DNA from 2 places in the Petroclostridium xylanilyticum genome. Region 2 is predicted to be linked to the other one. Evidence: predicted binding sites of a transcription regulator. Region 2 holds the regulator's gene; the other holds the start of a gene.
The links. The regulator HrcA, encoded in region 2, represses chaperone genes, less so after heat shock. The targets are predictions, from matches to a motif close to TGTTAGCACTCNNNNNNNNNGAGTGCTAACA.
Positions count from the first base shown of each region.

Region 1: a site for HrcA is predicted at 1,667-1,697, ahead of htpG (molecular chaperone HtpG). Genes of this name have one in related genera too.

Region 1 covers NZ_NPML01000002.1:41,108-45,331, reverse strand. The annotation lists gene htpG (molecular chaperone HtpG) at 1-1,539, opposite strand, end outside; gene CIB29_RS00340 (superoxide dismutase family protein) at 1,977-2,465, shown strand; gene CIB29_RS00335 (cation diffusion facilitator family transporter) at 2,814-3,671, shown strand; gene CIB29_RS00330 (MBL fold metallo-hydrolase) at 3,859-4,224, shown strand, end outside.
Region 2 covers NZ_NPML01000011.1:30,065-34,288, forward strand. The annotation lists gene dnaK (molecular chaperone DnaK) at 1-233, opposite strand, end outside; gene grpE (nucleotide exchange factor GrpE) at 362-955, opposite strand; gene hrcA (heat-inducible transcriptional repressor HrcA) at 978-2,027, opposite strand; gene hemW (radical SAM family heme chaperone HemW) at 2,134-3,267, opposite strand; gene lepA (translation elongation factor 4) at 3,450-4,224, opposite strand, start outside.

The DNA of each region.
Region 1 (4,224 bases), on a different contig from region 2:
ATTTAATGTCTCTTTGAATATCTTCTCCAGACTTTCCTTTATATTTTTATCAGCAGTTTCATCCTGTTTATCTTCTGTATTTTTCAAGCTTTCAGAGAGGTCGGAATCTATACGGTTAAACTTCACATCCTTTTCCTGAATCTCGAGGAACTGGATAAAATGCGTATCAATTGTTGAAGGCAGCAATATTGCATCCAATCCCTGCTCTTTAAACAGGTTAATATATTGGGCCTGCTGCTTTTCATTTGTTACATAAAATACTTTGTTTTTATGCCTGGATTCATTCTTTTCTAAATATTGTTTTAAAGTAACATATTCCCCGTTAATTGTTTTATAGATGATAATATCTTTTACTTTTTCATAGAATTTATTGTCACGGATACATCCGTATTTAATAAACGGATGGATGTCATCCCAGTAACGGTTATAGTTTTCTCTTTCGGTATTGAAGAGTCCGGTCAGCTTATCAGCAACTTTCTTTGTAATATGACTTGAAACCTTCAATACATAACCGTCATTTTGCAGGAAACTACGGGATACGTTCAAAGGTAAATCAGGACAATCCAGCACACCTTTTAGCAGCATTAAAAACTCGGGGATTACCTCTTTAATATTATCGGCTACAAATACTTGATTATTATATAATTTTATCTGTCCTTCAATACTTTCAAATTCATGCCTCAACTTAGGAAAATATAAAATACCCTTCAGGTTAAACGGATAATCTACATTTAAATGAATCCAGAACAAAGGTTCATTAAAATCATGGAATACTTTCCGGTAAAAGTCCTTGTATTCCTCATCAGTACAATCCATAGGCTTTTTGAGCCATAGTGGGTGCGGATCATTAATAGGCTTTGGTGCTTCCTCTTTTTCACCGTCTTTTTTATCCTTCTTCTCAGGGTCTGCATTCTCCAAATAGATCTCAACGGGTAAGAATGAACAATATTTTAGTAATATCTCTCTTAACTTAAATTCATCCAGAAACTCCTCGCTGTCTTCGGCAATGTGTAAAGTAACAGTAGTACCCCTTTCAGCGCGCTTGGAAGTATCCATCTCGTATTCTGTCCCGCCGGAACAAATCCATTTTACCGCTTCAGCATCTTTTTGGTAGGAAAGGGTATCAATTTCAACGCGACCGGCTACCATAAAAGCTGAATAAAATCCTAATCCAAAATGCCCGATAATTTGACTGCCTTCATCCGTCTTATCCTTGTATTTTGCCAGGAAATCCTCCGCTCCTGAAAAAGCAACCTGATTAATATACTTCTTAACTTCTTCGGCAGTCATACCAATACCATTATCTATAAACTGGAGCGTTTTATCTTTTTTATTAAAGACTACTTTTACATAATATTTTGTATCTTCAGGAATTTCCGCTTCACCAATTGCGGATAATTTCTTTAATTTACTAATTGCATCGCAACCATTGGAAACTAATTCCCGGACAAAAATATCTTTATCAGAATACAACCATTTTTTGATAATAGGAAAAATATTCTCAGTATGTACCGCAATATTCCCATTTTCATGAATCATTACAACCCCTCCTCATCTTAAGTGTTTTGTTTTCTATTCATAAACTATATAAGTCATAAGACTTATAGGATATTTAGCTTTTTGCATTTTATATTTTACACCTGGAAAAAATACATTGTCAAGAAGAAATTAGCACTCGTCGTCATAGAGTGCTAACAACATACCTCCGAAGCCAGTAGTAATATATATAAATAACACTAAATATATGACATACATTGTGACGGGTAAGTAGCATCACGTATAGAATGTTGCAGCCGGAAAATCACCCTCTCTATTATATGGAACAACGCTGGCACAAGAATCATAAACTGTATTAAGCCAAATCATATTTTTATTAAAAGGAGTTATCGATAATGGATATGTATAGAAATAAAATGATGTGTCCCTACTGGGGGGGATATATATTTTTTAGCCCTAATAACGAGCCTTATAGGAAAATGCCAGAATCAAATAGGAATATAAAGGCGATTGCCCACATAGTTGGAGGACCACTCGCTCCACAATTAAAAGGAACCGTGCTTTTTGAAGATGCACCCGGGGGTACCAGGGTAACGGTAGAAGTGACAGGTCTTCCACCATACCAGCCTGCCCAAGGGGATAAGGCCCCTGTCGGTCCTCACGGGTTTCATATACACGAGTTTGGAAATTGCGAAGTAGGTGATCCCGAAAATCCATTCCAGGCTGCCGGAGAACATTGGAATCCCACCAATCAACCCCATGGCAACCATGCAGGAGATTTTCCGGTATTATTTTCAAATAACGGTTATGCCAGGATGTGCTTTTTCACTAATAAATTCAAACCTATAGACGTGATAGGCAGGGCTGTCATTATACATCAAAATCCCGATAACTACCGTACCCAACCGGCCGGTGACGCAGGCAAGCGGCTGGCATGCGGGGCAATTAAAGCAGCAAGCTCCTTTTAATGTGTTGCATTAAAGCAGCTTTGCTGCTTTTTGTCCTTGCCTAAGAAAGTATATCAAAAAAAACAAAAGCGCATAAAACATTTACTATTGCATTTATATAAATGAATATCTATAATATAACTAATACAGTTTTGGAATGAATTTACTCTATTTATTATTGTATATTTAATTTATTAATCATAGGAAACAACACAGAATAATATCGATAACCTATATCAAAATTATAAATAAACTAATGTAGTTATCGATGAAATTAACCAACTTTAAAGCTAAATATTTGGCTTTAAAGTTGGTTAATTATAAAAGAATATTAAATAATTTTAACAGTAATTAGGCAGGAGATAGGAAATGGACCGATATCAGTTAACAAAGAAAATTGCTATTTTAGGCATTGCAGCAAACATATTATTATTAATTCTAAAGTTAATAGTAGGATTTATCAGTAGAAGCCAGGCCATGATTGCCGATGGCTTTAACAGTGCAGGAGACGTATTTGCTTCTGCAATGACTTATGCCGGAAATAAAATTGCCAGTCAACCGGAAGATGATAACCATCCGTATGGTCATGGCAAAGCAGAATATATTTTTTCCATGATTATCAGTTTTTCTCTCCTGCTTGTCGCCTATAAAATTTTTCGCAGCTCATTGGATGCCATTCTTCACAGGGAGACATTTATTTTTTCCTGGTGGCTGACCGGAGTTGCTTTGCTAACAATCATATTAAAATCCGGACTGTTTATATATACACGAAATGCCGGACGCCGCGAAGACAATCTGCTCATCCTCGCAAATTCTGAGGATCACCGGAATGATGTATTTGTTACCTCTTCTACTTTGCTCGGCATTATTTTTGGCAGTCAGGGAATTTACTGGATTGATGGCGTTGTAGGAATCGGGATTTCTCTATGGATTGCCTTCATCGGTATCCGCATTTTTAGCAGTTCCTATCATGTGTTAATGGATACCACTATCGATGAAGCGTTAAAGTCAGATATTATAAAAGCAATCGAATCCATTAACGGGGTAGATCATGTGGATGACGTTACCGCAAAACCTATAGGGCTTGGATTTATCATCATTGTGAAGGTTTCAGTAAAGGGTGATATGACAGTCCGGGAGGGACACAGCATCGCAGCCCAAATAAAGCAGAAGGTAAAAGGCTTTAAACACGCAAAAGATGTGCTGGTGCATGTTAATCCTGCTTAATGAGAAACCAAATTATCAGTAAAAGATTTTTGAATCGTACTTTTTTGAATCGTACTTTTTTGAATCGTACTTTTTTGAATCGTACTATGGAAAGAATGTTGAGGAAAAGCTTAGAGCTTGTTAGCGCAATGGATATTTGGCTTTTCATTAAAGAGCCAGTATAACTTTATATTCAGAGGTGATTCTATTGACTAAAGAAACTTTCTTACACCACGAAGCACATGTATGGTATTTATTTCACAGCGGTTTTGCTATTAAAACTCCAAATCATTTTATTGTTTTTGATTATTATAAAGACACTCCTGTTCGGCAGCCTCCCTGTTTGGAAACAGGAGTAATCAACCCTTCAGAAATACAAAACAATGCTGTCCTGGTATTTTCATCCCACAGCCATTATGACCATTTTAATCCCACGATATTAAAATGGAGGACAAGGATCAAAGATATAACGTACATTCTCTCATCCGATATTAAAGAAAAACAGGCAGACGACATTCTTTTTGTCAGTCAGGGTAACCACTATGATGTAAACGGTGTCCAGGTAGATGTACTT
Region 2 (4,224 bases):
CTTCTATCGGTACCCATATCCCTTTTAATTGATATAATAGTTCTATCAGGGTTTGTAATTGCCTGTCTCTTTGCTACCTGACCTACCAATCTTTCTCCAGATTTTGTAAATGCTACAACAGAGGGAGTTGTTCTTGCACCTTCGGCATTTGGAATAACTACAGGTTCTCCACCTTCCATAACTGCAACACAAGAGTTGGTTGTTCCTAAGTCAATACCTATTATTTTTCCCATGTCTATTTACCTCCTAAAGTAAAATTATTAGAATCAAAAATATTCTTTAATGTTTATTTAGCGTTCGCGGTTCACAGAAGCCCAAAAGCAACCACCTGCGAACCATGAACCGTGAACTGTGAACTGTTTTAATTTGCCACCTTGACCATACTATGGCGAATAACCTTATCTTTTATCTTGTAGCCCTTTTGAAACTCCTCGACAATGATATTTTCACCAACTGACTCATCCTCTATATGCATAACCGCATTATGAAGTTCAGGGTTAAAAATTTCGCCTTTTGCCTTAATTTCTTCTACCCCTAGCTTCGAAAGGGAGTCATTAAACTGCTTTAATACCATTTCTACCCCTTCTAGAAGCTTGGCAGAATCCACACCTTCTTTACAAGAATTAACAGCCCTTTCCAGGTTGTCTAAAACAGGAAGCAGTTGAGAAATCGTATCACCTACAGCATCACTATAGATGTTTTCTTTTTCCTTTACCGTTCTTTTCTTATAGTTATCGAACTCAGCCATAGTGCGCTGCAATATACCAAAATACTCTTCACTTTTTTTTGTCTGATCTTCAAGTTGAGCTTTTAATGCCTCGATGTCTTCATTTTCTTGAGAGGCTGTCTTTTCACATGTTTCAGTATTTTCAGCTTTATCCACCTCTTCTTCATTCATATTTTCCTCTGTGCTCTCTAAGTTTTGATTTTCAACATCTGCTGTCTTTTTATTCATTATTCCCCATCCTTTGCTATTTTTAGTCAGACTTGCCTTCATAGAATAATTTCATTAGGATACGATTAAAATTCTCAGTTAAATATTCTAATGAAGAAATTGTTTTGGCATATTCCATCCTGGTAGGACCTATAATGCCAATCACGCCCACAACCTTGTCACCTATGGAATAAGTAGATGTGACCAGGCTGCATTCCTTCATTTCCGAAAATTCATTTTCCCTGCCTATCATGATATTTATTTTATTGCCGTTATAAGTGCTGCTAAGAAGTTTATGCAGATTTTTCTTTTGCTCAATAAAACTGAAGAATTCCTTTGCTTTTTCAATATCATTATATTCTGGGAAATTAAAAATATTGGTAGTGCCTCCCAGATATATATCAGAACGATCTATAGCTGCAATGGTATCAGAAATATGATCCAGAATGGGCATGAGCATCTCTTCATTAGAACGCATCTCTTTTCTAATTTCCTGAATTTTTTGCAAATTAATTTGCTCTATCGTTAAACCTGCTAATTTATCATTTAAAATAGCAGTAAGCTTATTTAAAAAATCAACACCAACCCCATTTGAAATCTTAATAGTCTGATTCTTAACAACTCCGGTATTCGTAATGATAACCAGCAATGCACTAAAAGAATCTATTGGTATAAGCTGTAAATGCTTAATTGAACTTCTTTTCATCTGAGGTGTTGAGACAACAGTGGTATACTGAGTAAGCTTGGAAATTACATAAGATGCCTGCTGAATAACCTGGTTCAGTTCCTGGATCTTTAATTCCATAGCATGTTGAATTTTTTGAATTTCAGACACTGTAAGTTGATATTTTTTCATAAGCTGGTCTACATATAATCTATATCCTAAATCAGAAGGTACTCTACCTGCTGAGGTATGCGGTTGCTCAAGATATCCCATCTCCTCAAGGTCTGCCATCTCATTGCGGATTGTAGCAGAACTAAGACCTAACTCATGCTTTTTTGCAATAGTACGAGATCCAACCGGTTCAGCAGTACTAATGTAGTCATCGATAATTGCTTGAAGTATTTTTCTTTTTCTTTCTCCTAATTCCACTATAATCACCTCAACTTTGTTAGCACTCTAATGCAATGAGTGCTAAAATCTATTTTTAAAATATCACTTGTGTTTTCCTTTGTCAAGAGTATTTTTTATTTTCATCCTAAATAAATTCTACAAAAATTTGATTGGACACATCTAATCCCCGCCTGGTCAACCTGTATTTGTCGCCTTGCTGTTCCACTAAGCCTAATCGGACAAATTTATTTAACTGGTTTCCAAATACAGAATTCAAGTCTATATTGAACCGTTCCAAAAATTCTTGTGCACTAATCCCCTCTAATAATCGAAGACCAAGAAACATGTATTCAGACATCTTATCTTCAATGTTTAATTGTATTTTTTCCGCTATAGGAAAATTATTTTGTCCTGTCTGTTTAATATATTCCTGCGGAGAATTTATGTTAGAATATCGCTCTCCATTGAGGTAAGAGTGTGCACCGGCACCTATGCCTATATATTCTTTAGCTTTCCAGTATATCAAGTTATGCCTGCATTCGAAACCCTTTTTTGCAAAGTTTGATATTTCATAATGATTATAGCTGTGATGAGTTAACATCTGTACTGCTTTATCATACATACTCCGGTCTGTTTCTTCATCGGGTAGGTGAAGCCTGTTATTGTGATAATCATCATAAAATTTTGTACCCTCTTCTATTTTAAGCGCATAACAGGAAACATGCTCCGGGCCTAATTGTATTACATTATTCAGGGTAACTTGCCATTGCTCCAGGTCCTGTCCAGGCAAGGAAAACATTAAATCGATATTAATGTTATGAAATCCCTCCTGCCTGGCAGTATAATAATTCTCTAAAAACTGATTTTTGGAATGTATCCGCCCAAGTGCTTTTAATTGCATATCATCCCACGACTGCAAACCTATACTTAAACGGTTTACACCGCACTGTTTCAATACCCTTAACTTTTTCCTGGAAAGGGTTCCGGGGTTGGACTCTATAGACACTTCACAATTAGCATTAATTTTAAACGTATCAAAGCAATTCCTTAATATATTTTCCAATTGTGTTTCTTCCAGGCATGTAGGAGTACCTCCGCCTATATAAACGGTATCTACTATAATATTATCCAGCTTATCTTTATAAAGATACATTTCTTTGATAAGACAATCTACATAATCGCCTTTTACATATTCAAGTCCTGAATAGGAATTAAAATCACAATAATAACATTTTTGAATACAAAAAGGGATATGAATATATAATCCTAATCTTTTCATAATTTTTCCCACGACATTAGTCAAATTCTATATCTATATATTTACTGATAATGATTTTACATGGCAGATAAAGTCAATAAGTTCACAGTTCACGGTTCACAGCAAAAGCTATTAAATCGTTTATTACTGTTAACTGTTAACTGTTAACTGTTAACTGTGAACTGTGAACCATATATAATATCTTAGTCTAACTTTAATACTGACATAAATGCTTCCTGAGGGACTTCAACCGTACCTACCTGCCTCATTCTCTTCTTTCCTTCCTTTTGCTTTTCCAGCAGTTTCTTCTTCCTGGTGATATCCCCGCCATAACATTTTGCCAGCACATCTTTACGCAATGCTTTTACCGTTTCCCGTGCAATTACTTTATTGCCTATAGCAGCCTGTATAGGTATTTCGAAAAGCTGCCTTGGGATGGATTCCTTTAGTTTTTCCGCAATTCTTCTGCCCCTGGTGTATGCTTTTTCACTGTGCACAATAAAAGATAATGCGTCTACTACCTCACCATTTAACAGTATATCCAATTTTACAAGGTCAGATTTTTTATATCCCAGCAATTCATAATCAAAAGAAGCATAACCTTTTGTCCTGGATTTTAAAGCATCAAAAAAGTCATAGATAATCTCATTTAACGGAAGCTCATAGGTTAGTACGGCCCTGCCCTCGTCAATATAACTCATATCTTTATAAATTCCCCGGCGTTCCTGGCATAATTCCATAATATTACCTACATATTCAGTAGGTACCATAATAGAGGCTTTTACTATGGGCTCTTCCATATAATCAATTTCAGTTGGAGGAGGAAGGTTGGTAGGATTATCTACATTAATTATTTCTCCATTTTTCTTAATTACTTTATAGATTACACTGGGCGCCGTAGTGACAAGGTCGAGGTTGTACTCCCTCTCTAACCGTTCCTGGATAATCTCCATATGCAAAAGTCCCAGGAACCCACAC